Regions from separate parts of the Weizmannia sp. FSL K6-0777 genome, predicted to be linked through region 2. Evidence: riboswitches for the same ligand, from Rfam matches in the RefSeq annotation. Region 2 holds a riboswitch; the other holds the start of a gene.
The links. A riboswitch is a leader RNA that binds a small molecule or an ion and turns the genes downstream of it on or off. The one in region 2 is predicted to bind cyclic di-AMP.
Positions count from the first base shown of each region.

Region 1 (22,727 bases), 1.1 Mb from region 2:
TCCACTTTATGTTTCCAAAAGTCAAAGTGACAGCCCGTGATGTCGAATCAAGCTGGGCCGGCGTCCGTCCATTGATTTACGAAGAAGGAAAAGACGCCTCCGAAATTTCGCGTAAAGATGAAATTTGGGAATCCGACAGCGGCCTCGTGACAATCGCAGGCGGCAAACTGACCGGTTACCGGAAAATGGCGGAAACGGTTGTAGATCTTGTAGCACGCAGGCTTGGCGGCAATTTTCAGCCGTGCCAAACGAAGCACTTGCCGATTTCCGGCGGTGATGTGGGCGGCTCTGAAAATTTGCCGGCGTTTGTCAAAGCAAAAACAAAAGAAGGCGAAGCAAGCGGCCTGTCTGCGGAAGCAAGCCGGGCGATTGCGGAAAAATACGGCACGAACGCGGATCACGTATATGCATATGCGAAAAGCTGGAAAGACGACTATCCGCTACCGCGAGAAGTGTACGCCGTATTGAAATATGCAGTGGAACAAGAAATGGTGGTAAAACCGGTCGATTTCTTCATTCGCCGTACCGGTGCCCTTTTCTTCGATATCAACTGGGTCCGCAAATGGAAAGAGCCGGTTATAACATGGATGGCCGCTGAATTTTCCTGGGATGAAGAGACAGAACAGGCGTACAGGAAAGAATTGGAAGAAGCATTGCGGGAAGCGGTCCCGGAAGTGTAAACTTGTTCCGGGAAAGAGCACAGACCCTGGTTGCGAAAAAGGATTGGTTGACTATTCATATTGGAAGCATACGTCTCAGCGTTCTTGCAAAGACAGCTGGAAAAAGGCAGCGGGCACTGTTCCGCTGCTTTTTTGCGCTTTGCTTGCACCGATATTTTTTAAAAGCAAAATTTTTTTAATATAAAAATAGTGAAAACAGGATAAACCTGTACTATAATAGAAATATAGTTCGTGACACTAAAATGTAAGCGCAAACAGAGGGGATGACAAATGAGGATCAACTTTCGGAATCTTACAGTACAAGTCATTATCGGCATCATTCTGGGGATTATTGTAGGGCTTGTTTCACCTAAATTCGGCGCGGAACTGAATATTCTCGCGCAATGGTTTATTAAACTGATCAAAATGCTCGTCCCGCCGATTATCTTCTTTACGGTCATTATCGGGATCGGCGGCATGGGAGATTTGAAAAAAGTCGGTCGGATCGGCGGCAAGGCGCTTATCTATTTTGAAGTCGTCAGCACGGTTGCGCTCGCCATCGGTCTGATTATCGTGAATTTGATCCAGCCCGGCCATGGCATAGATACAAGCCATGCGAAAACAAGCCAGGTTTCACAATTCGTCACGCAGGCAAAAGACAGCGAACACGGTTTCATCGGTTTTATTTCCGGCATTATTCCGGAAAGCATCGCCGGGGCTTTTGTCAAGGGAGATCTTTTACCAATTTTATTTTTTGCGGTACTGTTCGGGGTTGCTGCCGCATCCCTCGGGGAGAGGGCAAAACCGGTTATCCGCTTTTTTGAAGATATGACGGAAGTTTTCTTTAAAATTGTCGGTATTGTCATGAAAGTGTCACCGATCGCTGCATTCGGGGCAATGGCCTATACAGTCGGCCAGTTTGGCGCAAGCTCGCTGATCAATCTCGGCGAATTAATGGGGTCTGTCTACCTGACAATGATCATTTTTATCGTGCTTGTCCTCGGTGGGATTGCAAAAGCGTTCGGTTTCAACATTTTCAAGTTCATCGCTTATATAAAGGAAGAACTTTTACTCGTGCTCGGGACTTCTTCATCGGAATCGGCGATGCCTTCCCTGATGAGAAAACTCGAAAACTTTGGTTGCTCAAAATCCGTTGTCGGCCTTGTCGTTCCAACCGGATACTCGTTTAACCTTGACGGCACCGCCATCTATTTGTCGATGGCATCCATTTTCATTGCGCAGGCGTATAATGTGCACCTGACGATCGGGCACCAAATTATGCTGCTGCTGATTTTAATGCTGACATCGAAAGGGGCGGCCGGCGTGACCGGTTCCGGTTTCATTACCCTTGCTGCGACTTTGTCTGCGTTCCCGGTTATCCCGGTTGCAGGGATTGCGCTGTTGATCGGCGTGGACCGGTTCATGTCTGAATCACGCGCGCTCACAAATATTATCGGGAATGCCGTCGCGACGGTCGTCATCTCCAAAACGGAAAAAGAATTTGACAAAAATGAAGCACTGGAAACGGCTGCCCATCCTACAGAATCGATTCCTTCTTAATAAGAGGCGCTCCGATTGGGGCCCTCTTCTTTTTTAACATTGGCTTTGGAGAATACGCGGGGTAATTGAGAGATAGTTGCACTTTATTGAAGGAAGGATAAGAGGCGTTCCGAGGGGGGACACTCTTATTTTTTTAACATTGACTTTGACTTTGGGCGGTGTGCTTATTTTTGTGTACAATAGGGTGTGTTGAGGGATTTGTCCAGCAGGCCGCCTGCAGCTACGTAATGATATCTATGAAATTTGGAGAATACCGAGTAATTGAGGGATAATTGCACTTTATTGAAGAAGGGAAGTGAGCGCTTTGGAAAACCTGCGTAAAATGCCGCTTTTTAAAGGACTCGGGGACGCGGATCTGGCTGTGATCGCCGATATATCTGTTAAAAAGCATGCAGAAAAGGATGCGCATATTTTTTTCCAGGGGGACCCGCAGGAAGCCGTTTATTTTATTGAAAGCGGGGAAGTGAAAATTTACCGCACCGATGCGAACGGCAAAGAGCAAGTTGTCACACTGCTTCGCGATGGCGACATGTTCCCGCATGTTGGTTTTTTCCGTAAAATAAGCTACCCGGCGAATGCGATGGCGGTTGTAGACACGAATCTCGTTGCGATCCGGATTACTGATTTTGAAAACGTGTTGCTCAACAATCCGCAGCTGACCATGACTTTATACGGTGTGATGAGTGATGAAATCCTTGACTTGCAGGACCGGCTCGAAGCCCAGATTTTAAACAACGCTTACGAGCAAGTAGTCAAACTTTTTCTGCGCCTCACCCGCACACATGGCGTTCAGGAAAAAGACGGGTTTGTCCTCGTGAAAACCCCGCTCAACAACTCCGACCTCGCCAACATGATCGGCGTCACCCGTGAAACGGTCAGCCGCACGATCCGCCAGCTTAAAGAAAAAAACCTCATCCTCCCGCAGGAAAAAGGCACATACCTCATTCACCAGGAAAAACTGACGGAGGAACTGCTCGGGGTATAAAGATTTTCCCGCCGGTAAGAATTAAAGCAAAGAAAGACAAGGGGGCGTCGTGGGAGCGAAATGTCTTTCATCGGGGTGATGAAGGACAAAAGTAAAGTGCCCGTGCAGCGAAATGTCTTTCATCGAGGTGATGAAGGACAAAAGAGGAGCGCCCGGGTCAGCGAAATGTCTTTCATCGGGGTGATGAAGGACAAAAGAGAGGCGTTCGGGCAGCGAAATGTCTTTCATCGGGGTGATGAAGGACAAAAGAGAGGCGTCCAGGCAGCGAAATGTCTTTCATTGGGGTGATGAAGGACAAAAGAGGGGCGTCCGGGCAGTGAAATGTTCTTCATCAGAGCTATGAAAGACAAAAGTGAAGTGCCCGCGCAGCGAATTGTCTTTCATCAAGGTGATGAAAGACAAAAGGGGGTTGCCCACGCAGCAAAATGTCTTTCATCGGAGTTATGAAAGACAAAAGAGAGCTGGAATCCGAGCAAATTGTCCTTTTGGGGGATTCAAAAAGACAAAAGAAAGCCGGACCCGGGGTGAATTGTCCTTTTGGAGGTCTCAAAAAGACAAAAGAAAGCTGGGATCCGGGCAAATTGTCTTTTTGGGGGATTCAAAAAGACAAAAGAGAGCTGGAATCCGAGCAAATTGTCCTTTTGGAGGTCTCAAAAAGACAAAAGAAAGCCGGACCCGGGGCAAATTGTCCTTTTGAAGGTCTCAAAAAGACAAAAGAGAGCTGGGATCCGTACAAATTGTCCTTTTGAAGGTCTCAAAAAGACAAAAGAGAGCTGGAATCCGGGCAAACTGTCCTTTTGGAGGTTTCAAAAAGACAAAAGAAAGCCGGACCCGGGGCAAATTGTCCTTTTGGGGGGTTCAAAAAGACAAAAGAGAGCTGGAATCCGAGCAAACTGTTCTTTTGGAGGTCTCAAAACGACAAAAGAGGAACGCACGCGCAACGAGTTGTCTTTCCCCGGGGCCAGGAAAGAAAAATAAAAAACAAACCGCCCCTTTTTAAAAGGCTGCCTGGGAGGACAGCCTTTTAAAAGTCAAACGGCTTCTTCGAGCAACCGCTTAAATAGAATATTATTCTCCAGGTGAATGTGCTGGAATGTATCATTTTCAAAATTTTCAAGGCGGTGGTATACGAGCTGGAATGTACGGCATGCCCCTTCCGGCAACGTATAGTCATTCGTAATTTCGCGGAGCCGGTGCAAAATTTCCCCGACAGCAGCATGTTCTGTTTCAAGATCGGTCAAACCGGCTGTCGCGGCTTTCAGGTTAGCGGCAGTTGGAAGGCTTTCGTATGCACGAATGGCCGGGAATTGTTCGGTATCTTCTTTTTCAGTATGCTCCAGCAGTTCTGTTTTTAATTGGTTAAACAGTTTATGCACTTCGATGAGATGCGGGTGGTTGCCGCCGTGGACACGCATCACTTTTGTTACATACGGGCTCAAGTTTGGCAGTTCCTCGCGCAAAAACGCGTGATGGGTGGCCTGAATATAGTTGACAATTTCCGTATAGCCCGCTTCATTCCAATTTTGCTCAGTGCCTTTTCCGGCATATTGGCCATAAAGGTTGCAAATAGCATCAAGTAGTTCATCTGCTGATAGGTTGCGCTTTTCCGCAGCTTCTTTCACAGACACATTGCCGCCGCAACAAAAATCGATACGATTTGCTTTAAACAGATCCGCCGCTTTTGGGAATAAGGTTACGATTTCCCCGACAGTCTGGCTCGTTGTAAAACGTTCCATCGAATTCACTCCTCCATTTCATTGCTGCCTTCATCATAAACCATCAGCACCTGCTTATTTGTGATGCACATCACAGCAATTGAGGAAAGTTCTTATTTATGTTAAGGAAGCGCGAAAAAACGAAGGCCTTCCTTCATATAGAGTGCGTCTACATTAAGGAAGCGTGGAAAAAAGAAAGCCTTTCTTCACATAGAGTGCGTCTATGTTAAGGAAGCGTGGAAAAACGAAGGTCTTCCTTCACCTAGAGTGCGTCTATGTTAAGGAAGCGCGGAAAAAAGACGGTCTTCCTTCACCTAGAGTGCGTCTATGTTAAGGAAGCGTGAAAAAAAGACGGCCTTCCTTCACCTAGAACCCGTCTACGTTAAGGAAACACAAAAAAAAGACTTCCTTTCTTCACATAGGGCGCGTCTATGTTAAGGAAGCACGCAAAAATGAAGTCCTTTCTTCACCTAGAGTCCGGCTATGTTATTTATATAGAAAAAAAGCATCCCAAAACCTTGGCCATAAGAAGCATGATCTGCCCAAAGAAAAAAGCGCCAATCTAAATTGGCGCCTCCGCAATTATTCCGCTTTGCTTGCTTCTAATTCCACCGTAAATTTGATTTCATCGCCAACGAGGACACCGCCTGTTTCAAGGGCTGCGTTCCAAGTAAGGCCGTAATTGCTCCGTTTTACGGTCCCTTCTGCACTAAAGCCGGCTGTTTCCGCGCCGCTCATCGGGTTTTTCGAAATCCCTTCAAATGTGACTTTAAATGTTTCTTCTTTTGTCACGCCATGAATCGTTAAATCACCGGTAACGTTATAATCATTGTCCCCTGCCTTTGTAACCGACTTGGAAACAAATGTAATATTCGGATATTGTTCAACATCTAAGAAATCTGCAGAACGAAGATGATTATCGCGGTCATCATTTTTCGTATGAATGCTGCTGGCATCAACAATAAAAGAAACTTTTGCATCCGTTAAATCTTGGGGATCAGCTTCGATTTCGGCTTCGAATTTTTGAAAAGACCCTTTTACTTTTGAAATCATCATATGTTTTACTGTGAAATCAATGGTGCTATGTGCATAGTCAACTGCCCATTTTGTTTTTGTCATCCTAAATTCCTCCTGTTTTTAAAACTTACTTTTCGTAACTTAGTTTAATATTGTAAGTGAAAAAAGTCAAGAAAACCGAACCCATTTTTTTAAAAGGGTTCGGTTTCTAAATCTGCAGGTAGGCAGAACCCTGCATGTTAACAGTGTTTTTGCACTTTCTTTCGCAGTATAGTGGTTCTTACACCAGGCAGAATCCTGCATGTTAACGGTGTTTGCGGGAACCAATCCGGGTACGCCGTAAGTCGCGCAAAAGCCGCGTGCTGAAAACCCGCATCAATGCGTGCCAGTCAATAACTGGAGAAGGCAGGTAATCCCAGCCCAAAAATTGCATGCCAACTTATATATAATGATGCCCATTCCATCGCATCTATATACTCCGGCTTTAGCTCTAGGCCAGATTGGACAGGTGCAGCCATTCATTCCTTGACCATTACATATGCTTCAATTCAGTTGTCAACCGAGCTTCGCGGCGCAGCCATTCATTCCTTGGTCATTACATATGCTTCAATTCGATCGCCAACCGAGCTCCGCGGCAAAGCCATTCATTTCTTGACAATTGCGTATGCTCAATTCGATCGCCAACCGAGCTTCGCGGCAAAGCCATTCATTCCTTGGCCATTACGTAAACTTCAATTCGTGTATCAACCGAGCCTCGCAAGCGCAGCCATTCATTCTTTGACAATGCCGTGCAACATGCAGATGTCATTCTGCAAACGGGAACCAGCCCGGCGTTGAGATGATCATCTTCCACAGCGGTTCCGGAATAACGAGCCGTTCGCGGTCGTCTTTTCTTAACGCGGTTTGAATTGCATCCTCCTGGCCGGCTTTAATTTTTTCCACCCAATGCGGCTCCATGACAAGCTCACGGCCGAGGGCAATAAGCGGTACATCGGTTTCCATTGCCTTCAAAACCTCGTCTCCTGTGTGCAGGGAGCCGACGCCGATCAAAGGCACGCGGCCTGCGACATGTTCCACGATCTGTTCCATGCGCGGACGGCCGGGTTCACCGCCGCGGCGGGCTTTAGACCAGAAGTGCTGCAGGGAAATATGCACATAGTCGAGCTCTTTTTTCATCAGCGCATCCAAAAGCGCGAACGTGTCATCCATCGTAATCCCCGGTTCGTACGGTTCTTCCGGGGATAAGCGGTATCCGACTAAAAACGGCCGGTCCGCATATTCCGCCACCGTTTTTTTCACAGCATCGACGACAGCAAGCGGGAATGCAAGCCGTTTTTCCAGACTGCCGCCCCACTCGTCTTCACGCCGGTTCGTATACGGGGAGAAAAATTGTTGAATCAGATAGCCGTTTGCGCCGTGAATTTCAACGCCATCAAAACCAGCTTCGATCACGCGGCGTGTTGCTTCGCCGAATGCTTTCACAATTTCAGCGGTTTCTTCTCCCGTCAACGCGCGTGCATGGACGCTGCCGTCTGACGAATCTGTTTCACTTGCGCTCACAACATCCCCGCCCGGCACGAGTTCAGCCGGGCATTCGCGGCCACCATGGTGGATTTGCACAACCGCTTTTGCACCGTTTTGCTGAATCGTTTGTGCTAGTTTTTTCATGCTCTCAACCATTTCGTCTGTATGCGCGCCAGGTTGCCCGGTAAACGCTTTGCCGTTTTCCGTAACATTGGCACATGCCGTCACGACCATCCCCGGCCCTTTGGCACGTTCTTCATAATAACGCAGCTCGGCAGCGGAAATCGTGCCGTCATCATTCGAGGAATAATGGGTCATCGGCGCCATCACGATGCGGTTTTCCGCCCTGACGCCGCTTTTAAACGTAATGGGTTCAAACAGTTTATCGTATTTGCTCATGGTCATGCTCCTTTCCTGGTTGCTTTCGCTTTTTTATTATGTTCCAATCTGTAAAAAAACGAAAATGAAAAGCACCGATCAAACCATGCAGGCATATCATATAGGAAAGTATTTTTTACATCATGAATTGGGAGACGTGAATGATGAGTGATGTCCTTTTACTGCTTCAAATGGTGGCAAAAAGGTTGAGTATCCTTTCGTTGATTACAGCGGTATTGCTGTTGTTGTCCCATTTATGGCTGTACGCTGTATTCACGTTCATCATAATGGGCGGGCTGATTTGCGTTGACAGGATCATCAGTGAAAAAGGCAATTCACGGGCAGCGGAAAACCAGCGCTATTATACTTTGATCGTTGTGACAGATGAAGATTGGCATGAAGAAGAGCATGTGCCGTTTCTTGAAATGGATCATGTCTCCTTAGAGCTGCATTATCAATATGAAGATATCCGTCGCATCAATCCGTTGATCCAGCTGCAGGCGTTTCCCGGATTTGTTCTCGTCGAAACGGATGATACAAAAAGAATAGAGGAATCGTTGCAAAACCCGGCGCTCGTTACAGGAAACTATGCGGAAGTCATCCGTTTTCTGAAACAGGAAAGCGCGGCGGAAAGCTGAAAAAGAAACAGGAATCCAAGCAAAGCCGATGCCCGTTTGTTGCGGGAAATTGCTCAGACTGTTTCCAAAACAGGAAACCGCGGCAGAAAATTGAAAAAGAAACAGGAATCCAAGCAAAGCCTGATCCCCCGTTTGTCTCGAAAATTGCGTGGGAGCAGTCTTTTTCCGAAACAGGAAGTGCGGCGGGAAACTGAAATAGATGCGGAAATCCAAGCAAAGATGATACTCATTTGTTGCGGAAAATGCATGGGAGCAGTCTTTTTCCGAAACAGGAAGTGCGGCGGAAAGCTGAAAAAGAAACGGGAATCCAAACAAAGCCGATGCCCATTTGTTGCGGGAAAATGAGTTGGCACAGTCTGTTTTCCGAAGTGCGGCGGGAAGCTGAAAAAGAAACAGGAATCCAAGCAAAGCCGATGCCCATTTGTTGCGGGAAAATGAGTTGACGCAGTCTGTTTTCCGAAGTGCGGCGGAAAACTGAAATAGATACGGAAATTCAAGCAAAGCAAAGATGATACTCATTTGTTGCGGAAAATGCATGGGAGCAGTCTTTTTCGGAAACAGGAAGTGCGACTAGAAAGCTGAAATAGATGTGGAAATCCAAGTAAAGCAAAGCCGATGCCCGTTTGTCTCGAAAATTGCGTGGGAGCGGTCTGTTTTCTGAAACAGGAAGTGTGGCGGGAAAGCTGAAATAGATGCGGAAATCCAAGTAAAGCAAAGCCGATGCCCATTTGTCTCGAAAATTGCGTGGGAGCGGTCTGTTTTCTGAAACAGAAAGCGCGGCGGGAAGCTGAAAAAACTGAATATCAAGCAACCATGCAAAGCCCGATGTCTGTCTGGAGAGGATTTTGTTTTTTGAAGTAGGAAACCCGCGCCAAAAGTTGAAGTAGAACGGGAAATTGCGTAGGCGAGATCTTCTGAAACGCAGGAAAGTGCGAGAAATTTGAAATGAGGCGGAGATTCAAAAAAACAAAGCTGTTCCCCGTTTGAGAATTGCGCGGAGATGGTCCGTTGTTTGAAGTCGAAAATCATGGCAGGCAGCGGAACATAAATGAACTTTTTAAGAAAAATCGGAAAGGCTCCTTTTCACGAACATTTCCTGTGTTAAAATGTAAAAAAGTACGTTCAAGGGGAGCTTTTTCAATGGTGTTTCAAAAAGGGGAAAAGTTAGAAGAAGATTTGTACTCCAATAGCGGCGTCCTGTTGCTGCGGAAAGGGACGTTTCTTACAGAAAGGCTCGCTGCCATTTTAAATAAATATGAAGTCCTGCGCGATCCGGAATTGGACGGCAGGCGCATTGCCACCGAAGTGCCCGGGATCTTCCATGACTTATTATATGAGAATATTTACCATGAAATGGAAGAACTCCAGCGCATCATTCAAGTGAAAACAACCCTTTGTGATGCAGAAGTGGAGAGTATGGAAAAAAATTTTCGCAAGTTTTACAAAGAAGTGTTTACGACCCGGACGTCTATTTTGGAACTAATGGAGCATTTCTCTGCTGACGAATATTTGTTCAAACACTGTATCCATGTCGGGCTGATCGCTGCTAATATTGGGAAAATTTTGAAGTTGCATCCCGAAAAGCAAAGCCTACTGGCGCAAATGGGGCTTTTCCACGATATTGGCAAGTTCACCATTGACCCGCAAATTCTCAATAAACCGGGAAGACTAACAGATGCAGAGTTTGCCTTGATCAAGAAGCATCCGGAAGCGGGTTACCGGCTGCTTGAGAAAACATCGCTCGACCCGATGATTTTAAAAGGGACCCTAATGCACCATGAACGGCTGGACGGCTCAGGCTATCCGGATGGCAGGAAAACCATTCCTTTTCTTGTCAGAATTTTATCGGTGGCGGATACGTTTGACGCCATTTGTTCCAACCGCGCATACCGCAGGAGGCAGCCGGTGTTTTTTGCAATTGACGAGTTAATGGCGGACGCCGATGCTGGCCGGCTCGATCGGGAAATTGTCCTCCCGTTTGCCAACTTTCTGATGGAAAATTACCGGAAACAGCCGATTACACTGCGTAACGGGGTGAAAGGGAGCATTCTCCGGATTCATCCGCTTCATCCAAACCAGCCTGTTCTTAAAGTCGAAGGTTATCCGGTTTTAAACCTGATGGAACAAAACCTGACCTTGTTTCAAATTGCCAATCCCTATTAACCGGGGATTCTTATGTACGTACCCAATGTAAAAAAGACAAAGCGTATCTTTATGGAGACGAAGAGCGAAGGGTGAGACAAAACGCCACAATAACGGATTACAACATTCATACCCAAGCCGGGCATTGACTTGTCCTGCCCGGTTTTGGTATAGTATTTCTATTCAAATAGCGACGATGAAGGATCAATAGTAGCCGGAACTTTTCCTTTTAAAGCGAGCCGGGGGCGGTGGAAGCTCGGCAAGGAACCCGGTGAAACGGCAGTCCGGAGTTTTTTTCATGGAAAGTGGGTGCGAAAATTTCGCATCAACTGGGGTGGAACCGCGGGAATTCAAGCTCTCGTCCCCAGGCTGTTGCCTGGAGCCGGGAGCTTTTTATATGGAAACATTCCCGTCCCCAGGGGAAACCATTTCAATGAAAAAAGGAGAGATGACAATGAGCGTCACGATGGATCAAATCGTCTCGCACGCGAAACACCGCGGGTTTATTTTCCCGGGTTCGGAAATTTACGGAGGGCTTGCCAACACTTGGGATTACGGCCCGCTCGGCGTCGAATTCAAAAACAACGTCAAAAAAGCCTGGTGGAAAAAATTCATCCAGGAGTCGCCGTACAATGTCGGCCTCGATGCTGCGATCCTGATGAACCCGCGCACATGGGAAGCAAGCGGCCACCTCGGCAATTTTAACGACCCGATGATCGACTGCAAACATTGTAAAGCCCGGCACCGTGCCGACAAGCTGATCGAAAATGCCCTGCATGAAAAAGGGATCGACATGATTGTCGACGGCCTGCCGTTTGAAAAAATGGAAGAGCTGATCAAAACGCATGACATCGCCTGCCCGGATTGCGGCAGCAAAGACTGGACCGGCATCCGCCAGTTTAATCTGATGTTCAAAACATACCAGGGCGTAACCGAAGACAGCACGAATGAACTGTATTTGCGCCCGGAAACCGCCCAAGGCATTTTCGTCAATTTTAAAAATGTGCAACGGACAATGCGCAAAAAATTGCCATTCGGGATTGCCCAAATCGGCAAAAGTTTCCGGAACGAAATCACCCCGGGGAACTTCATTTTCCGCACGCGCGAATTTGAACAGATGGAACTTGAATTTTTCTGCAGGCCGGGCGAAGAGCTCAAATGGTTTGACTACTGGAAACAGTATGCGCGCGAATTTTTGCTGAATCTCGGCATGAGGGAAGAAAACTTGCGGCTGCGCGACCATGAAAAAGAAGAACTATCCCACTACTCGAACGCGACCACCGACTTTGAATACAACTTCCCGTTCGGCTGGGGCGAACTGTGGGGCATAGCCTCCCGTACTGATTACGACCTGAAACGCCATATGGAATATTCCGGCGAGGATTTCACTTATCTTGACCAGGAAACGAATGAACGCTTTGTTCCGTACTGCATTGAGCCGTCGCTCGGGGCGGACCGTGTAGCGCTGGCATTTCTGATTGACTCTTATGCAGAAGAGACACTTGAAGACGGCACAAGCCGCACGGTCATGCACCTGCACCCTGCCCTTGCGCCATACAAAGCCGCGGTTTTGCCGCTGTCGAAAAAATTATCGGATGAAGCACGCGACATTTTTGCGGATTTGTCGAAAACGTTTATGGTTGACTTTGACGAAACCGGGTCGATCGGCAAGCGATACCGCCGCCAGGACGAAATCGGCACGCCGTTTTGCATCACATACGACTTCGATTCGCGCGACGACCATATGGTGACCGTCCGCGACCGTGACACAATGGAGCAAACCCGTGTGCCAATCACGGAACTTAAAGCCTTTTTGGAAGAAAAAATTAAGTTTTAAAAAAAAGCCCGCAGCTTGCGGGTTTTTTTCTTTGGTGGTGCGCCAGGTCAGCCATAAGCAAATCTATCCTGATCGTAATGGATTTTGGCGTTTGGAACGCCTAATTAGACCATAATTAGACATTTTTAACGGGTTTTACGCTTGGATTTGTCCAATTAGAACGCCTAACTAGACATTTTCAACGGGTTTTCGCCTAATTTGTCTAATTGGATGCGGCGTGTTTTGTCCTTTTGACAGGTTCAAAGGGACATTTCATTCCCGGATGCGGCATGTTTTGTCCTTTTGACAGGTTCGGGACCACTGAAAAAGTCAATCTGAAAATTCAAAATAATTATATGTACAATAAATTGAAAAAAAATACCCCCAGTATTTGGTATAATAAAGTTATACTACAAACCAAAACCAAACTGGGGGTATCTATCATGCTTAAAGAAAAAGATAATCAATTAAGCATCTATTCCATATTATACGATAAAATTCCTGAAAATCATACACTTAAATTATTAAGAGATGAAGTGGATTTTAGTTTTATCAATAAAATGCTTGAAAAAACTTACTGTAAAGAATATGGAAGGCCAGCAAAAGAGCCCGAACTTATGGTTAAAATCTTGGTGTTACAAAAACTCTATGACTTATCTGATGAGAAAGTTATAGAAAATTGCTCATTAAACCTTGCATATATGTATTTTTTAGGAATCAATCCGGAAGACGACCTCCCTCACCCAAGTCTTTTGGCAAAATTTCGTAAAAGTAGATTAGAAGGCAATCTCACTATAGATGAAATTATTATTGAAATCATAAACCAATGCATTGAAAAAGGAATTTTACAAAAGGTTTCTGGTATAACGATTGATTCCACTCATACAGAAGCCAACACCAAAAAATATAGACCGGAACGAGTCATGAAACAATTAGCGAAAAAAATCTTTAAAACCGTTAAAGAAGAAAACGGAGAAATACCAAGTGAAATCAACCAAGAAATCCCTGATTATAAAGAAATAGAAAACCATGATGAAGCTAGAAAAACAATGAAGTCCTATCTTGAAGAAACGGTATCAAAGGTAGAAGAACTAGTTGAACTGGAGAAAGCACCTGAAACAAAAGCACTCGTTAATAATGCGAAAGAAATTTTAGCAGACCCGAAGTTTATGGAGCAAAAAGGGGTACGATCGATTGTCGACCAAGAAGCGAGAATAGGGTATAAAAGCAAAAATGATCCTTTCTTTGGTTATAAAACGGAATTTATGATGACAACAGAAGATCGAATGATTACAGCTGTTCATACTGGTAATGGAGCTTATGTGGATGGAACGAAGTTTGATGAATTATTAGAGTTAACCAAGAAAACGAGAATAAAAATACCAGAAGTATATGGTGATAAAGCCTATTTTAAAAAGCCAATCTTAGACAAAATCTCTGAACTTAAAGCAAAGGCATACATCCCTGTAAGTGAAGCTGCATATCGCATAGACGAAGAAAGATTCAGTTATAACAAAGATTCTGACGAGTGGTTCTGTAGTCAAGGAAACAAAACAATCAAAAAGAAACACTATATAAGAAAATGTGGAAAAGAAACGTATAATTACTATTTTGACAGAGAACAATGTAGAAATTGCCCAATGCGAGAAGTTTGCATAACCGGAAAAACAGTCGGAAAAGTATTAGGGGTCGGAATCAACACCCCAGAATTTTATGAGTATAGTCAACAACAGAAATCGGAGGGATTTAAAGAGAAGTATAAAAAAAGAGCATGCCAAGAAGGGAAAAATGGCGAAATGAAGAATTTCCACGGGTTAGATCGTGCCAAATGGTACGGTCTAAAAAGCATGGGCTTACAAGCCAAGCTAACAGCCTTGGCAGTAAATTTAAAGAGGATAGCCGCCATACTATCCTCTAAAAAGGCGAATTATAGCCAAACATTTGTCATTTTTACTAATTTCTATGGTAAAGAGTACCATTTACAGAAAATTTCTTACACTACACAGCAAATTTTACATAAAAAAATGGCTTTTTTCAGTGGTCACGACAGGTTCAAAAGGACATTTCGGGCCCGGATGCAGCTCGTTTTGTCTTTTTGACGGCTTCAAAAGGACATTTCGGGCCCGGATGCAACTCCTTTTGTCCTTTTGACAGGTTCAAAAGGACATTTCATTCCCGGATGCGGCACGTTTTGTCCTTTTGACAGGTTCAAAAGGACATTTCGTTACCTGATGCAGCTCGTTTTGTCTTTTTGACGGCTTCAAAAGGACATTTTGGGCCCGGATGCAATTCCTTTTGTCCTTTTGACAGGTTCAAAAGGACATTTCATTCCCGGATGCGGCACGTTTTGTCCTTTTGACAGGTTCAAAAGGACATTTCGGGCCCGAATGGAGCTCCTAATTAGACAATTCCACCGGGTTCGCGCCTCTTTTGGTCTTATGTTTCCAATTGATCCGCCTGCCCCAAGAGGCCATCTTTTCATCCCCAGGTTTTACCTTCCTAACTCTGTTTATCTCTTTACTCCGGATTTGCCGAAAAACCTTGCTTTTTGCATGCTTTAGGCACATTCGGATATTCTACAAAAGAAGCATGATCGAAAATTAGGTACTGTGAATAAAGACAGTTTGCCCGGGGATATGGCGGGTAAAGATGGACATACCGAAACGCAATTGCGAAATAGTCTTTACAAACCATGGTAACGGGAGTAAGATAGGATGTCGTATGAAAAATTTGTGTTTCATAACTGAACCGCTTAATCCGGAAACGGAACGGGGGAACCAGGTTGGCGGCCGCGCGCCGCTTTGGGGTGAAGCCTTTTTTTAAAAAGGCAGGGCCACTCTTATGCCCGAACCCGACAGCTAACCCCGTCAGCGTTATAAGAGAGGATGTGAAACTGTGATCGGGCAATAGACCACAGGGGAGATAAATTCTCTTTGTGGTTTTTCTTATTTTTGGGGAAGCATTTTTGAAACACTGCAGATAAAAGGAGACAATTCAAATGTTCACCACGATAAAACGATTGTTAATTGGGAGACCGCTGCGTTCAAATGAACTCGAAGGCCAGAAGCTGACCAAGTTAAAAGCACTGGCCATTCTGTCATCCGACGCACTTTCATCTGTTGCATACGGGCCTGAACAGGTGCTGATTGTACTTGCCACAGTGGGGACGCTGGCATTTTGGTATTCTATTCCAATTACAGTCGGCATTTTAATTTTATTGGCTGCACTTATTTTATCTTATCGCCAGGTCATTTACTCTTATCCGCAAGGCGGCGGGGCATACCTTGTCTCGAAAGAAAATCTCGGCGTCACCCCCGGCCTTCTTGCAGGCGGATCCTTGCTGGTGGACTACATTTTAACGGTGGCCGTTTCCGTCTCAGCCGGAACAGATGCCATTACTTCCGCGTTTCAGAGCTTGCATCCGTACAGTGTGCAGATTGCGGTTTTTCTCGTTCTGATCATTACGATTTTGAATTTGCGCGGGCTGACGGAATCAGCCAATGTGCTCGCATACCCGGTTTACCTGTTCGTATTTGCATTGATTGTCATCATTGTTGTCGGTTTATTTAAAACCGTAACGGGGCAAGTTCCGCAAAACCTGCATCCGCATATCGGTACGCCGGTCGCCGGCATTTCACTGTTTCTTTTGCTAAAAGCTTTCTCATCCGGCTGTTCGGCATTGACAGGGGTCGAAGCCATTTCCAACGCGATCCCGAACTTTCGCGACCCGGCACCGAGAAACGCAGCCCGCACGCTTGCCATGATGGGTATCATTCTGGCATCGCTTTTAGCGGGCATCAGTTTTCTCGCATACTGGCTCGGCATTGCGCCGAAAGAAACAGAAACCGTTGTATCGCAAATGGCACACCGGACACTTGGCAACGGTGTTTTGTACTATTTCGTCCAGGCAACTACGGCTTTAATTCTCGTGCTTGCTGCGAACACCGGATTCTCTGCGTTCCCGCAGCTCGCTTTTAACTTGGCGAGGGACAAATTTATGCCGCGCATGTTCACGATCCGCGGTGACCGGCTTGGTTACTCAAACGGAATTATTTTTCTCGGCGTTGCTTCCATGATTTTAATTGTCGCATTCCAGGGCAATACCGAGCGCCTCATTCCGTTGTACGCAGTCGGCGTGTTCATTCCGTTTACCCTTGCGCAATGCGGCATGATTGTGAAATGGGTCACTCAAAGACCGAGAGGCTGGGCCGGCAAAATGTCGGTCAACTTTGTCGGTGCCATTATTACATTTAGCGTCCTTGCGATTTTATTCATTACGAAATTCACGCAAGTATGGCCGGTTTTGATTTTCCTGCCGATCGTCATGTTTATTTTCCGGAAAGTGAACCGGCATTACGAGGCGGTCGGCGAGCAGTTGCGGATTAAAGGGGTGTTTCAGGAAGAAATCCACTCCAATGTGATCATTGTCCCGGTGGCCGGCATTACAACGGTCGTGGAACGGACGATTAATTATGCAAAATCGCTCTCGGATCAGGTCATAGCCGTTTATGTCGCTTTTGACCATGAAGACGAGAAGAGAATGGAAGAAAAATGGAAAGAGTGGGACTGTGGTGTCCGCCTTGTCACCCTGCACTCGTCTTACCGGAGCATTGTCCAGCCGCTTGCCAAATTTTTGGAAATTATCCAGCGGAAAGCAAAAGAAAACAAGTACCAGGTCATGGTACTCATTCCACAGTTCATTCCGAAAAAACGCTGGCAAAACATTTTGCACAACCAGTCCGCGCTCCTCATCCGGATGCGCCTTCTCTGGGAAAAAGACGTTGTCGTTGCAACAATGCCCTACCATTTTAAAAAATAACAAATCTGGATGCACCATTTTCGTTGCAATACGGCTGTATCAAAAAAGGCTGCCCACCACGCGTTCGGCAGCCTTTTTTCATGAGCAGAACAAATTACCGTAGACGCTTCGTTCAGCATCAAACGCGGCAAAAGCCAAAATAAAAAAGCCGCGCAACGCTGCGCAGCCAAAATCTTATCGGTTCCAAATCAAAAGAAGCAAAACAATCGCCAAAAGGATGCGGTATACCGCAAATGGGATCAGCTTTACCTTGTTGATCAATGCGAGGAAAAACTTGATCGCGATTAAGGCGAAAATAAACGCGCTGATGAATCCGGTAATAAAGAACGGAATCGTCTCAGGTGTTACGGCGCCCCAGTGCTTTACAAGCGAAAGAAAGCTCGCACCAAACATGATCGGCACGGCCATAATAAATGTAAAGTCCGCTGCCGCACGGTGGCTCATGCCAAGCAGAACGCCGCCTGAAATCGTAGAACCGGAACGTGAAAAACCCGGCCAAAGTGCAAGACATTGAAAAAGCCCAATCACAAACGCCTGTCTATATGTAATCTCGTCAACCGTCTCTGTCTTCGGCCGGCGCGGGCGCGTGAGATCCGCCACAATCATCAAAACGGCCCCAGCCACAAGGGCAACAAGTACCGTATTTACCGAAAACAGATGGGCGTCAATATAGTCTTCAAACAAAAAGCCGAGCACAGCCGCCGGAACGAGCCCGGTAATCACATGCGTCAATCTCAGTCGTTCACCATACATCTGCTCTCTCGTAATATTTTTCTTCAGGCCGAGCAAATTTAAAAACCTGTCCCAGAATACGACCACCATCGCCATAATGGACCCAAGCTGGATCACCACTTTAAATACATTTGCCGCTTCAGTGCCATAAAGATGATTCGATTTCAAAATCAAGTCATCCACAATAATCATATGGCCCGTCGAAGAAACCGGGGCAAACTCTGTCAGCCCCTCCACAAGGCCGAGAATGGCGGCCACAAACAAATTCCACAAATGCAAAAACGTCACCTCCAGACTACATTATTCTACCATGGACGCCGGCCAAAACGAATAAATTTTTTTACGAACCCCGCCATGCTTAATCAGAAAATAAATTGAATTCAAGTGATTATAAGTTGAAAATGTTTACAATACACTATAAGATAAAGATAAAGAAGCCCGGGGAGGGGAAAAAATGCCTGGAAATCTCAGCTTTGGCGAAATTCTCATTATCCTTGTTGTTGCACTTTTAATTTTCGGCCCGTCGAAACTCCCGCAGCTTGGAAGGGCAGCCGGCCAAACATTGCGCGAATTCAAAAAAGGCGTGCGCGACGCCATTGACGAAGAAGAAAAGCCGCAAGTGAAAAAAAGTAAATCATAACCATAGGCCGCTGTAAAACGCAGCGGCCCATTTTTTGCATGCACCCCGCCATTTTCCGAACGCTTTTCACGGTAAAACACCGAAAGACGACCGTCCTGACACCTTCACGGGCCGAAAATGCAGCCGTAACGCCCTGTCCCCGGGGACGGATTCAATTTTCCTGATCGTAATTGATTTTGACGCGAAAAACTTAAGTTCTTTTTATATAGCAGCAGGAACGGAGGGCTCCCCATGGGCTGATTCATCTGTATGGTTTATTTCCTTTTATGGCAGGAAAAAATTTTACACATCCCTCGCCGGCTAAATTACTTGAACCGGCTATAAATGTGTTAAGATAAGGGTAAACAGAAAAATGGTTCCTTTGAATCCGGAGGGGGTAATAACAATACGATGGAAGACCGGCTGTTTTCATTATTTCAAAAACGGGGGGTCAGAAGGGTTCTTATCTTTGTGCTGATCACACTTATCCTGTATTTTCTGCGCAGCATGATGGACCTGATGCTGCTCACCTTTATTTTTTCCTATCTTGTCAACAGACTGCAAAAAATTGTGACAAGATGGTTTCCGATCAAACGCAGACTGGCTGTTTTAATCGTGTATATTTTGATTCTCGGCGGCCTCACACTCGGCGTGATCAAATATTTTCCGATCTTGGTCAATGAAATTACCCAGCTTGTTATGCAGATTTCCGATTTTTACACAAAACCTCAGCACAATGAAGTACTGAATTATATTGTGAAAAACATCCAGGAAAAGAAAATTGTCGACTACGCACAAAAAGGCGTTTCTATCCTGTTCGATTATTTTACAAGCATCAGCAAAGTCAGCATCCAGGTCTTCATGGCCATTATCCTGAGTTTGTTTTTCCTGCTTGAAAAAGAGCGGATCATCCGTTTTACAAAACAGTTTAAAAAGAGCAAACTTGCAGCGTTTTACGATGAAATCGAGTATTTCGGTGTCAAATTTGTAGGGACATTCGGGAAAGTGATCGAGGCCCAGTTCATCATCGCAGTTGTGAATTCCGTTCTTACTACGATCGGCCTCTGGATTCTCGGCTTTCCGCAGTTATTCGGGCTCGCCATTCTCGTTTTTGCTCTCGGCCTTATCCCGGTCGCCGGCGTTTTCATCTCGCTCATCCCGCTATGTATCATCGCTTACAGCATCGGCGGCGGAATGAAAGTGCTGTATGTCCTCATTTTGATTGTCATCGTGCATGCCGTGGAAGCCTATGTGCTGAATCCGCAGCTGATGTCCTCAAAAACGAATATGCCTGTTTTTTACACTTTTCTCATTTTAATTTTTTGTGAGCATTTTTTCGGCGTGTGGGGGCTCATTCTTGGCATTCCAATTGTGATGTTCTTCCTTGATGTCCTTGAAGTTACCGGCCGAAGTACGGAGCCAAAGAAAAAAACATAATGTGCACCAGCCGTTCCGAAGTGGGTAAGCATTTTGGAACGGCTTTTTTCACAGATGGCCCCCTTGCTAAACGCTTTCTGGCATTAAATTCTCACCAGACTTTAGTCCTAGAGACCACTTGGGTTTTTAATATTTAAAAAAAATAACTTTTCCCGGAAAATCCATCTTAAAAAACAGAAAAATACCTTCAATAAAAATATTGATGTTATCTGAATAGATTGATATACTCTAAAATAGGGAGTAATGGAAGGTTTCTAAATACTGGAAGCGCACACCAAAAAGATGAGCAGCCGGGAGGTGATGATGTGATTTCATTCCGTCATGTCAACAAATACTATGGTGATTTTCACGTTTTAAAAGATATTAACCTTGAAGTAAAAGAAGGGGAAGTCGTCGTTGTGATCGGGCCTTCCGGATCAGGGAAGAGTACAATGCTCCGCTGCATCAACCGTCTGGAAGACATCACGGACGGCGAGCTCTTCGTCCGCAATATGAAAGTCAATGACAAAAAAACCGATATCAACGATCTTCGCAAAAACATCGGCATGGTCTTCCAGCACTTCAATTTGTATCCGCATAGAACTGTCTTGCAAAATATCACGCTGGCGCCGATCAAAGTGCTGGGCCAAAGTAAGGAAGAAGCGGAAAAAAAGGCGATGCACTACTTGGAAAGGGTGGGCATTCCCGATAAAGCAAACGCCTACCCGTCACAGTTATCAGGCGGCCAGCAGCAACGTGTCGCAATTGCCAGGGGGCTGGCAATGGAGCCGGACATTATGCTGTTTGACGAACCGACATCTGCTTTGGATCCCGAGATGATCGGAGAAGTGCTCGACGTTATGAAAGCCCTCGCAAAAGACGGTATGACGATGGTAGTCGTCACACACGAAATGGGCTTTGCCCGCGAAGTGGCGGACCGCGTCCTTTTCATGGACCAGGGGAGAATCATTGAGGACAATACGCCGGAAGCCTTTTTCAAAAACCCGCGTGAAGAACGCGCCCGCACCTTTTTAAACCGTGTGCTGAACCATTAACCACAGGCCATGGTACATACACTTGCAAAACATGTGTATCCGGGCAGGATGCCAAAAATGGAAGCAAACGATCGCGGCTACCGGGTACACGCATGTCGGCCGTCGATCGCCGGTATGCTGGTTACGAATGGTGGCCAAACATCCTGCATCACGCCCGGGCAGGATGCTAAAAATCGGGTGCAAACCATATGCGGTTATCAGGTCCATACATGGCGGCATCAATCGCCGGAAAGCCGGTTACGAATGGTGGCCAAACATCCTGCATCACGCTCGGGCAGGATGCCAAAAACGGGTGCAAACCATATGCGGTTATCAGGTCCATACATGACAGCCGTCAATCGCCGGAAAGCCGGTTTCTCGTGGCGGCCAAACACCCTGCATCACGCCCGGGCAGGATGTCAAAATCGGGTGCAAACCATACGCGGTTATCAGGTCCATACATGGCGGCATCAATCGCCGGAAAGCCGGTTACGAATGGTGGCCAAATAACCTGTACCACGCGGGGCAGGATGCCAAAAATCGAAAGCAAACGATCCGCGGCTATCGGGTACACGTAAGGTGGCCGTCAATCGCCCGGAAAGCCGGTTCCAGTCGCAGTCATAAACCATTTGCATCTGCATATACATTCATATCCGGGGATGGTGCGCAATCATGGCCATAAGCCAAGGAATGGTAGGTGCCGGCCCGCGGGAATACCGTGCTACTCAAAGCAGTACCAGCATAAAACATTTATCATTGGGGACTTCCGCAAAGCGCTTGCTTTCGCGGTGACCATAAATAAAAAAGGGGGATTCAAATGGGAAAGGTCAAAAAATGGTTAGCAGCAGGATTGGTTTTCATTTTGGCAGCAGCACTGGTTGCAGGCTGCGGCAAATCAAAATCGACAGGCGGATCCGGTTCTGCAAGCGATGATCCGATCAAAAAAATCGAAGACAGAGGGAAATTGGTCGTTGGAGTCAAATATGATACATATCTATTTGGCTACAAAGACCCTAAAACCGGAAATGTGGAAGGCTTTGATGTAGACATTGCCAAAGCGATTTCCAAGAAAATTTTCGGTGACAAAGTTAAAGTCGAACTGAAAGAAGTCACATCGAAAACCCGGATTCCAATGCTGCAAAACGGCGATGTTGACATGGTTGTCGCTACCATGACGATTTCGCCGGATCGTAAAAAAGTGGTCGACTTCTCGGATGTTTATTTTGACGCCGGCCAGTCGCTCCTTGTGAAAAAAGGAAGCAAGATTAAGAGCGTCAAAGACTTGACGAAAGGCACAAAAGTCTTGACGGTAAAAGGTGCGACATCTGGTGACAACGTCAGAAAAGCCGCTCCGGATACAACCGTGTTAGAGTATGAAAACTATCAAGAAGCATTCACGGCTTTAAAATCCGGCAAAGGCGATGCACTGACAACCGACAACTCGATTCTGTACGGCATGGCCGCCCAAGACTCGAACTACCAGGTTGTAGGTGGCACTTTCACGAAAGAACCGTACGGCATTGCCATGAAAAAAGGCAATACGAAACTCGTAAAAGCCGTCAACAAAGCTTTGAAAGAACTGAAAGACAGCGGGGAATACGACAAAATCAAAAACAAATGGATCAAAGAATAAGGATAAGGGGTGGGCAAAATCGCCCATCCCTTTCTCCTGA
Region 1 is NZ_CP151971.1:398,417-421,143, forward strand. It holds gene NST70_RS01930 (glycerol-3-phosphate dehydrogenase/oxidase) at 1-680, shown strand, start outside; gene dctA (C4-dicarboxylate transporter DctA) at 951-2,219, shown strand; gene NST70_RS01940 (Crp/Fnr family transcriptional regulator) at 2,524-3,204, shown strand; gene NST70_RS01945 (hypothetical protein) at 3,690-3,953, shown strand; gene ric (iron-sulfur cluster repair di-iron protein) at 4,236-4,940, opposite strand; gene NST70_RS01955 (YceI family protein) at 5,502-6,038, opposite strand; gene NST70_RS01960 (NADH-dependent flavin oxidoreductase) at 6,741-7,859, opposite strand; gene NST70_RS01965 (hypothetical protein) at 8,003-8,476, shown strand; gene NST70_RS01970 (HD domain-containing phosphohydrolase) at 9,617-10,639, shown strand; gene NST70_RS01975 (glycine--tRNA ligase) at 11,073-12,455, shown strand; partial or broken gene NST70_RS01980 (IS1182 family transposase) at 12,878-14,353, shown strand; cyclic di-AMP (ydaO/yuaA leader) riboswitch at 15,174-15,323, shown strand; gene NST70_RS01985 (APC family permease) at 15,433-17,253, shown strand; gene NST70_RS01990 (undecaprenyl-diphosphate phosphatase) at 17,428-18,264, opposite strand; gene NST70_RS01995 (twin-arginine translocase TatA/TatE family subunit) at 18,440-18,625, shown strand; gene NST70_RS02000 (AI-2E family transporter) at 19,016-20,041, shown strand; gene NST70_RS02005 (amino acid ABC transporter ATP-binding protein) at 20,347-21,075, shown strand; gene NST70_RS02010 (hypothetical protein) at 21,285-21,632, shown strand; gene NST70_RS02015 (transporter substrate-binding domain-containing protein) at 21,872-22,687, shown strand.
Region 1: another riboswitch for cyclic di-AMP. It lies ahead of NST70_RS01985 (APC family permease); the one in region 2 lies ahead of NST70_RS13905 (cation:dicarboxylase symporter family transporter).

Region 2 (10,624 bases):
ATTTTACACACAATTTTTTACCTACGTAGGATTTGCTGTATAAGCAAAATCCCCAAATTTGGCATGGATGCTGACCGCTTTGGCAAAAATTTTTACAACAACTCCAGGGAAAAGCTAGCACTCGAAAACCGACTCAACGTATTAAGAAGACAAAATTACACATTTTCGCAAATGGATTCTTCTATACTTTGAGACAGGGCTTGCTGACAAATTGGGTACAAACTCAAAATCGGATTCGTTCAGCAAGCCCTCATGACTTCGCCTTTTAAAAAAAGTGCATAACGGAGGAAAATGGCGAGTTCAATGAATCAGCCCAAGCCGCATTGCTTTTACAGCGGCTTCCGTCCGGTTTCTAGCGTGAAGCCGCTTCATCAGGCTTGAGACATAATCCCGGACCGTATACTCGCTCAAATGCAGCATTTCCGCTGCTTCCGTCGTCGAGGCCCCGTCCGCCAAGAGCTGCAAAATATGGATTTCCCGGGCGGACAGCTGGACGAGTTCCGGCTGCTTTTCGTCCCACTGGTTCGCTTTTAAAAACTTGGCCAGCAGTTCACCTGCGCTCTGACCGAATTTCAACAGCGCCGTAAATGTGCTGCTGTCCACTTCAAAAAACTTCCCCGGCCCCTGGTCCAAAATGGCACCGCCAATTAACACCCCTTCTGACGGCACATAAATCGGGGCAACCACGACCGATTCCAGCTCAAACTCCTTCACATACTGCATCGGAAACTCTTCTGACGCTTTTGGGATATACAGCGGCTGGAAATGCTGTACCATATTTACCTGCTGCCCCTTCCCCAGCAATATTTTGGAAATGGAAGGGAAACGGTCGATCGTCTCCTTTATATTCCGGATTGCCGTATTGTTAAAATGGTAGCCGAACAGGCCGAATCCCGCGGCATCGCTCTGCGAATAACGGAACAGGGCACAGCGCTCAAACGGCAAATATTGTGCGTAACCAAAAGCGATGTTTTGGATCGCTTCATTTAAATCCTGGGAGCGCATAATCCATTCGTTAAATAAAATGACTGCATCTTTCCACTGGTCGCCCGCATATACTTTTCCGTTTCGTTCCTCCTCCATCTGCAACAAATGCATCGCATAGGTTAAAAACGGGATTGTGGCCGAAACATCCTGGTCGCTCATACAAAAAATCAACGTCTCGTTTTTCCACGGAACCGGAAACACATCCCGCCTTTCATCCGGTTTCCGGCGCGGCGTCCGCTTCAGCAGCGCTTCCGACAGCCAAAACCATGAAGGATCCGTCCGTTCAAACAGCCCGCTGTCAATCGCGTTCTCCTCCATCCCGATCACTTTCTTCAGCCGGTACCCCCCATCCACATGGCTGACCCTTGCAATCCACTCGATTCTGAGCTGCTCGGATTTGGTTAGCTGCTCACAAAATGAATCCATTTGAAAAGTTTCCTGTTTGGAAATGAGCAGCATTTCTTCGCAGATTTTCGAAAACAGGTACTGGACGGAAGGATGCAAATGAAAAGACCGGGTCGTGCTTTCTTTTATGGCTTTATGAACAGAGTTTTCAATCAGTGTTAAAATAAAGATGAGAACATGCGGTTCCGGCGGGCGGTGGAATTCCTTCACCCATTGCGACCGGATATCGTCAATCAGCGTCTCAACCGATTGCTGGCCGGAACGGAAAAAGGCGACAAAACAATTGAAAGCGAATTCAAAAGCATCCGCACTGCCTTTATGTGTTTCTCTCAAATACTGCAAAATTCCCGTACATTCCGCAATAATTTGCTGCTGGTGCGAGCGCAAAAGGTCCACTCCATGTTTCATGACCATGTCCATATGCGCATTTAACGACAGCGACACCTTTCTCCCTCCTTTGTCTAACCCCTTACCGGTCTTTTTTCCTATAATATTATCATAATCATGCCTGGTTGGCGCGCAAAAAAACATACCGGCTTTCCGACACGATATTTGTAGGCCATAAGCCATTGAATTCCCTACAATAATAGGAATATATTTTTTGTCCAAAATGAATAAAATAAAGAAAAATGTAAGCGATATCATTTGGCAAGGAAGGGATTTTTCACCTAAATATTTTAGCGTACCATCTTTTTTAAATGATCAAGTTTTAAAGGGGAGGATTGTTACATGAACGAAGGGGCATTAGTCTTACAAGGACAAGGGAGAACTTCAAAAAAATGGTTTTTTACCGCTCTGCTTTCAGGCCTTATTTTTTTGGGGGGACTTTTAGCTGTACTCGGCATTAACGGGGTTGCCGTTGCAGCAACTGTCGGCGGCATTGGCAAATTCAATGTTTCATTCAAACAAATGCAAGGTACCGGGTTTAAATTATACGGGAGTTTATACGGGGATCCATCCAAAGGGGAGGACCATGTCAAACCGGTCTTTGTCAATGAAATTGATAAAGTGACGATCCAGGACTTGGTTATTTCAAAAGATGTTAAGATTCCGGTTCTTGGCGATTACCAGGTGAAAATTACGGCGGGCGACGGAAACACACCTGTACACCTTAATGGGCTGATTCAAAAAGCTGCGCTTGTCCAGGGGGATGCAGTCTTCACCAATATGAATATTTCAGAAAATTATGTCACTGCTGATGACCCTCAAGCCGCTTCAAAGGCTTTTACACAAGGGGCAGATACTTTAACAATCAAAAACGGCAGCCTGGATACACATTACCTATTCCAAAAAGTCGCGAATCTTCCGAACCTGAAAGTACAGTTTGTCAAAAAATAGGCTTTTCTTCAAGGAGTGATCATAATGGGCAAGTTCCATATGTTCCGCATGAAATTTAGAAACTGGAGAAGAAGCCGGCCATTCTGGGGGGCAACGTTTACGTTGCTCTCCGGGATGATCATTTTATATGTGCCGGTTCAACTTCTTGAAATTGCAGCTGCGCCCGGAAGCATGGTGTCGATCGGCCTCATTTTCGGTGGCTTGATTTTTCTGATCGGCGGAATGGGTTATTTTTTCCCAAAATTTAATATGGTGTTCGGCATTTTGGCCATTTTTCTGTCTGTCCTTTCCATCATGGGGGCGATGGGCGGATTTTTCATTGGAACCCTGCTCGGTATAATCGGCGGGTCTTTATCTGTTTCATGGCGGGTAATCAGGCAGGAGGAAGTGCCGGCTGGTGTGGGCCCGATGGAAGAAATTGCCGCAGGGAGTGCAGAAGAAAGATAAAGACTATACACAGAAATGGTGAGGCAAGTGAAGAAAACAAAATCTTTCCTATTGACAGCCGCATTTATTGCATTTAATTTTTGCTTTTTTACAAACATTTCAGTGGCTGAATCCCCCGTAACAGACGGCTTCATCATTGAAGCAGACCGCGTGGAAGGCGCGATGCTTCCGCCCGGGATTACAGCAGGCGATACAGCGACAAAACAAAATCAGGTCATGCTCCGCCTGCAGTATGCGGATGTCACCATTTACGGCCTGAAAATCACAAAAGTGCTGCAAACGCCTGAGGGACCGGTGACGATCCATATGAATGCCCCCGGCCCGATTCAATTGAAAAATATGCGGGTCGATGCCACAAAGGTGAACTTTGGCGGCATTTACGTTCCGGAAAAAGCCGGACAGATCGGCATGAAAAACGTCCGCCTTGTTGCCCATCAACAGCTTGCTGACAATGCCGATCTGCCGGGTCTTAACCTATCGATGGAAACCGGCGCAGCCGATATTGACACTTCCGGTTCAGATGAGGAAACATTGCGAAAGCAGGCTGATCAGCTGACACAACTGCTGCAGGGCGGCACTCCTGAAAAAAACAAAGAAGAAAAAAACGACAAGTCTGATACGGCTGATAAAGCGAAGGATGGCACGCAGGATAAAGCGAAAACAGAAAAACAGGATACAGAAAAACATAACGATGCGAAAACGGATGGCAAGGTTACGGATCAAAATAAAAATAAGGAATCAGAAAACACAGATGATACAAAATTGGACAACACTGGCACAGAACCTGCTTCCGGTCAGAAAACGGAAAAGAATCGCACCACTACAAAGACTGCTCAGGATCAGAGCAGCACAGATCAAAATGTTCAACAAAAAGAAGGCAGCAGCGCCGGAAATTAGGGGCGCACTGCCTTCTTTCCCATTATTGGAATAATCCCCGGATCGCGTCAAAGATGTTTTGGAAAAAGTCTTTTACGCTTTGCCAAAAATCTTTGTCTCCGGCCGCTTTGTTGATCTTATCGCTCAGTTTGTCGGACAAGGAACTCAATTCGCTTTTGACCGAACCAAAATTGATGTTGAGCTTACGCATCTGGTCGAATAAATCATACAGCAGCTGGCGGTCGGAATCGCTCAAATTGATGTTTAAATCCTTCAATTTATCATCAACGATTTTTTCAATATCTTCTTTTGTTGCCGGATGCTGGTTTGCAATTTCCTGCTTAATTTCCGTAAGAAGCTGGGTCACTTGATCATTGCTTAACCCTTCCTTTTTCGCCAGATCCGTCGCGACACTCAGTTCCTGGCTGGCCACTTCCGTCCGGTCTGAATTAAGTTTATCTCCGGATTTATCCGAATTGTCGTAAGCTTTATAAATACCGACAAGCGCTGAATGTCCGGTTACTTTGAGCGGGGAAGCCACTCCCACTTCCGCATTTTTAATTCCAGCAGTGAGCAGCGCATTTTTATACATATCTGCCGTTACTTCTGTAATATTTTCCGGTGTTACAATATTCACCTGGATACCGCCGGAATCCGTTCTTGTAATTTTTGCGGATGAATACATGTTCGAATTGCGGTTGCCGTCAGGGATGTAATGGACAAGATCATCGCCGGTTACGGTAATCTCTTCGACATTGTTTGCATCATCCACGCCAAGTTCCTTTTCCACCTCTGCTTTTTGCGAGGCAGAAAGAGCCGCGCCTGTCGCAACGATCGGTTTCCCGTATTTTTCATCGATCACTGTACTGTTATCGCCGGACGCTTTTGCCACGCCGTTCATGGTGAACCCAAGCGCAATCATAGCGATGAACCAGATCCATCCCAATCTTTTTAGCATTCTTTTTTTCCTCCCTTTTTGAAATGTTGCGGGCTTGCCGCGCTGCCATTTCAAAAGCCTTCAAACCTGCTCATCATGATGCATCATTTCTATTATACACGATTGCACCTTCCGTTTTCCCTAAAAATATGATGAGAAAACCAGGGCCTAGTGTGGGGGAAATGCAACAATTTTAACATGTACGGAAAATTTATTTAGAGCGCCCCTATGTTAAGATAGGCGGCTAAATTTACGGGATTCCTTCACTTAGAACGCCTATGTTAAGATAGACACGATTTTTCTCCAGCTTCCTTAACATAGAACGTCCCAACGTTAAGATAGACACAATTTTTCATGCCCTTCCTTCACTTAGAACGCATCTACTTTAAGATAGACGTTGATTTTCACGTGCTTCCTTTACTTAGAGCGCCTCTATGTGAAGATAGACATGATTTTTCTCCAGCTTCCTTAACATAGAGCGCCCCTATGTGAAGATAGACGCAATTTTTCATGCCCTTCCTTCACTTAAAACGCATCTACTTTAAGATAGATGCAGACTTTCACGTTCTTCCTTAACATAGAAAACCTCTACGTTAAGATATGCCCCGCCGTCCTCTTCCTTCACTTCAATGCCCATGCCGCAACAAAGGCGGCATGGGCAAATTAGTTTCGACTATATAAAGTAAACTTGGACCCCAGCACGTTTTTTTGCAGCTCGGCGGTCATCCGAACAATATCCGGATCCGGTCTAACGATGGATTTTGCCTGTTGATTGTGGATGGCATATACCGGTTTCGCCTCCGATTGTGCCTGCGTCATCTCCCACTTCTCTCCCTTTTTTTCCAAAGTGAGACTGATCACGCCGAGATGACTCCCCCACTTGCCGGGCATTACTGCTGGCACGCCATTGATTGTCCCTTTCCGGATATCGACGCCGGGGACGCCGGCAAAAAATTCGCTTGGGAACACCCGATGCTGATGCCCAAACAGAATAGCATCGATCCCTTTTACCTCGCTTAATAAATAAACGGCATCGCCTGTATAAAACGGTTGTTTCGCAGCCGGATCCACACCACAATGGGCAAGCGCGATGATCAGGTCGGCTCCTTCCGCCTTCATTCGCGGGACAAACCAGGCAGCCGTATGCAGGATGTCCTTTGCTTTGACTTTGCCGCCAAGGCTCGGTTTTTCCCATTCAATGACTGAAGGCGTAACAAATCCGATGACCCCGATTTTCAGATGATGATGGTGCCCGCTCCGGTCTTCCACTTTTTTATCCAGAATCACATAGGGTTTGAAAAAATTTTGGTCATCTGTATCATTTTTTTCGAAATTATAGTATATATTGGCATTTACAAACGGAAACTTTGCTCCATTGATCGTCTGTTTCAAAAAATCAAGTCCGTAATGAAAATCATGATTGCCCACGGTCGCTGCGTCGTAATTTAAATGATTCATCACGCGGATAAACGGATGAATTTCCCCCTTTTTTAACGGTCGACGGGCAACATAAGCAGCCATTTCGTTCCCTTCAAGTAAGTCCCCATCATCAAACAGCATCGTATTTTTTGCCGTCTTCCTCTCCGCTGCAATGAGTGAAGCCGTAAGAGCAAGGCCATAAGTCTCCGCCTCAGTGCGAGCGGCATAATCATAATTCAGCATATAGCCGTGCAAATCCGATGTCTCCAGCAAACGCAAGTCGACAGTGGCCCGTTTCGATTGAAACCAAAAAGCCGCATCCGCATGTTCCGTCCGGGGAAAAAGAGCGAGGGACAGTACCGCTACCCACAGTAGCATTTTTTTGTCCATCTTTATCCCTCCAAAAAATCAATACATGCTGCTGTGAATAGTTTGTGCCCTAGGGCGCTCATTATTTCAGTCCAACCGGTAACAATCCTTGGAAAGAGAGGCACAATTTTTCCCGACAAAAATCTGTATCGCTCCAAAATCAAAGCCGATCAGGGTAAACATTGCTTCTGGCGACACATCAAGAAGGAGTTCAACTTATATGGATGAAGTTTTCACACCGAGTCCGAGCGCCAATTTGCATGATGACTCCAGTAGGCAACAGAGCTAGCATAATTTGATGGAAATGTAAAAAACTACCGACGTTCTTTACTCGCAAACAAAAAAGGCGCGCTGCCTCTATTCCGGCAGTGCACCTTTTTTAACTTCATCGCTCATCTTAAGATTCCGTTACATATTTGTGATCTTTGGAATCGTGCCCGCCGCCGCTGATTTCGGCAAGGTACGCTTCTGCTTTTTCTTTATCATATTTTCCTTCCCATTTTGACACAATAATGGTTGCAAGCGTATTGCCAACGACATTGCAGGCTGTTCTTGCCATATCCAGAATACGGTCAATGCCAGCAATAAATGCTAAGCCTTCAAGCGGAATCCCGACCGTCCCCAGCGTCGCCAAAAGGACAACGAATGAAACTCCTGGAACACCGGCGATGCCTTTTGATGTAACCATCAGCACAAGCACCAGCGAAATTTGCGCACCGATGGACATGTGAATCCCGTACATTTGCGCGATAAACAGCGCCGCCAGCGACTGGTACAAGGTCGAGCCGTCCAGGTTGAATGAGTACCCCGTCGGAATCACCAGTGTGGTGATCGATTTCGGGCAACCGAATTTTTCCATTTTCTCCATGAGCCTTGGCAGCACCGCTTCCGAGCTTGCAGTGGAATAAGCAAGGATCAATTCGTCTTTCAGGATTTTGAAGAGATTGAAAATATTTACGCGGAAAAGCCAGGCAATCAGGCCAAGCACGACAACCACAAAGAAAATAATCGTGCCGTAAACCGTGAAAACAAGCTTGCTTAGCGGAATCAATGACTTGAGGCCGAATTGTGTAACGGTTACACCAATCAGGCCAAATACACCGATCGGAGCCACTTTCATGACCAAATTAGTGACATAAAACATCGCTTCACTGACACCCTGGAAAAAGCGGAGCACCGGTTTTCCTTTTTCCCCGATGGCTGCCACCCCAATCCCGAACATGACAGAGAAGAAAATGATTGGAAGCATATTCCCTTGTGAAAGGGATTCAAACAAGTTCGTCGGCACGATACTTAAAATCGTATCGACTATGCCATTGTGTTGCGTCTCTTTTGTTGTTTCCACATAGCTGCTGATCGATGTTTTTGCCAATGAGCCCATATCCACCCCTGTCCCCGGATGAAACAAGTTTCCGGCCAGCAGTCCTACTACAATCGCGATGGTCGTGACAATTTCAAAATAAATCAATGCTTTCAGGCCAAGCTTTCCAACCTGTTTCATATCGCCTGCGCCGGCAACACCGACAATCAAGCTTGAAACGACAATCGGAATCACAATCATTTTAATCAAGCGCAAAAAGAAGTCGCCAAACGGCTGGAGAATATGGGCCACGGTGTCATTGCCGTGGAAAATGCCGCCAATCGCAATACCTAGTATCAGGCCGATAAAAATCTGCCAGGCTAAGCTCACTCTTTTCATGAAGTTTCCCTCCCAGATGCCAATATTTTTCAAAAAGCGCAGTACGCAAGCTGCATACCGGATTGTTTGTAAAACTCAAATCGCAAGTCCTGCCAGTTTCCGGCTTTACCCCGAAAACCAAATTTGTGGATTAAAAAAACCACGAAAGAGAGAAATTCCTTCGCAGCATTTTTGCTTAAAAGGCGTGTCCAAAAAACACACACAGTTCTCTCCAGACGCTTACGAGGTTAGCTGACGGATTAGGGAATAAAGAGTTTCCCTACCTTTCAATGAAAGGTTTCACCCCTGGTGCATAGAACACCTGTTGGTTCCCCCGTTTACATAAACATGTAATTGAGCGATGATATGAAGTTTTTAAAAAATAAAAAAACAACTCATCCTTCTTCAATGTTTTAGCGTCCTTTGCCATTATATAATATTTTAATATAATATAGCAAATAAATTTTTTATAGGGAGGGCTCGGGCGCGATCGCGTTGCATATCCGACAATTCGGTATGGGTAAAACTTTACTGGAAGAGGCGAATGAGTGAAAAAAAGGGCAGGCACTCTATTACCGAAATGTACACAGCTAAATGAACATCTAGAGAGTGTTCTTCTCATGGATTATGAAAGGAGTCTTATTGACCGGAAATAGCATTCCACTCCTCAATTTGTTAAAATAGAGCCAGTTGATACTTTGTGAAAAGAGGTACATTATGACACTTTTTTATTTTGTGCGCCATGGCCAGACAGAATGGAACGCCGACCGGAACAGATATTGCGGGAGAAGCGATATCGGTTTGTCGCAGACGGGCGTGCGGCAGGCGGAACTGGCGGCAGGCGTTTTAAAGGACATTCCTTTTGATGTTGTTTATGCATCCACATTGGGCCGTGCTGTCCATACGGCGGAAATACTTGTTAAGGGGCGGAATTTGAAAATCCATCAAGATCCACGTCTTGTCGAAACGGACTTCGGTGCCTGGGAAGGAGAACGCCAGGAAGATTTTACCGTAAAATATGCGGATAATTGGGAGGCCTGGCTAAAAGATCCGGGTGCGACACATGCGGGTTATACGGGGGAAACGGCCGTCCAGGTCTATAACCGTGTCCGTGCCTGTATCGATGAGCTGGTGGAGAAACATCCGGAAGAAACCGTTCTTGTTGTTGCCCACAGCATGGCAATCCGCTTTTTCGTCGCCGGAACCCTTGAAGTCCCGTTTAAAAATTACCGGATGATCCCACAAGACAATACTGGAATTACGATTTATAAAGAGACTCCGGAAAACGCCGGATTTCTGGCCATTAATCTTAATACGCACTTATCTTCCATAAAATATTGAGAGTTGCACCTATGCTGTAGAACCCTGCCCATGCCGGTTGAACAATGGAACCGCATGGGCAGAGGCTATATTGGGGCTGGGGCATTTTGAACGTAAGCTACAATGCTTTTTTATAATTGATTTCCTCTAAACCTGGGATAAGGTTGGTGGACATGAACGTCATGTAAAGGAAAACAGGGAATGTCGATTTTATAAAGGCATGGAACTGTCCTGCCTGCTTGAAGGGGTTACGAACCGTGGACTTGATAAAGAGACTGACCGCTTATCCGGACTTATCTTTGCCCGCATAAGCCGGTTCAACGTATAGAGAAGGTAGCATCCCCCATTTGCGACAGAGGCATCCTTCTATATATTGAGGCAAAGCCAGAATGGAATTCGTTCAGCAAACCTTTTGCGTGCCAGTATGGGACTAGCGTCGTTAACGGTGTTATGGAAGGGTGGGTAAATAGACCCGTCATTTTAATGAAAGCGTTTACAATTTAAAAAGGGGTTAAAACAGCATCGTTTTCATGCTAAACTGGAAGGGAGACTGTAAAAAAAGAGCCTGGAGACCATATTACTCTTACTTTGAATTTGGGAATAGTAAGTAAGAATTATGAGAAAATAGGGGGGTATTTTTTGCTGAAGCATCTATTTTCTTTGTGTCTCCGGCTCTTTGTCAACTTTTTGTACAGATGCTCATCAACAAAATAATTTCTATACACTTATATTATACACAATTATTTTGGAAGTCAACCATCTTTTTTGATTTTTTTTAAGGAGCAGTAGCAATGGCCGATCATGGGAATGAAAACATGGAAAACGTTAAAGAAATATTCGCAGCCCGA
Region 2 is NZ_CP151971.1:2,866,272-2,876,895, forward strand. It holds gene NST70_RS13875 (response regulator transcription factor) at 301-1,836, opposite strand; gene NST70_RS13880 (DUF6230 family protein) at 2,122-2,730, shown strand; gene NST70_RS13885 (DUF6114 domain-containing protein) at 2,755-3,177, shown strand; gene NST70_RS13890 (hypothetical protein) at 3,205-4,074, shown strand; gene NST70_RS13895 (DUF1002 domain-containing protein) at 4,097-5,011, opposite strand; gene NST70_RS13900 (metallophosphoesterase) at 5,654-6,799, opposite strand; gene NST70_RS13905 (cation:dicarboxylase symporter family transporter) at 7,176-8,477, opposite strand; cyclic di-AMP (ydaO/yuaA leader) riboswitch at 8,680-8,827, opposite strand; gene NST70_RS13910 (histidine phosphatase family protein) at 9,174-9,797, shown strand; gene NST70_RS13915 (helix-turn-helix transcriptional regulator) at 10,568-10,624, shown strand, end outside.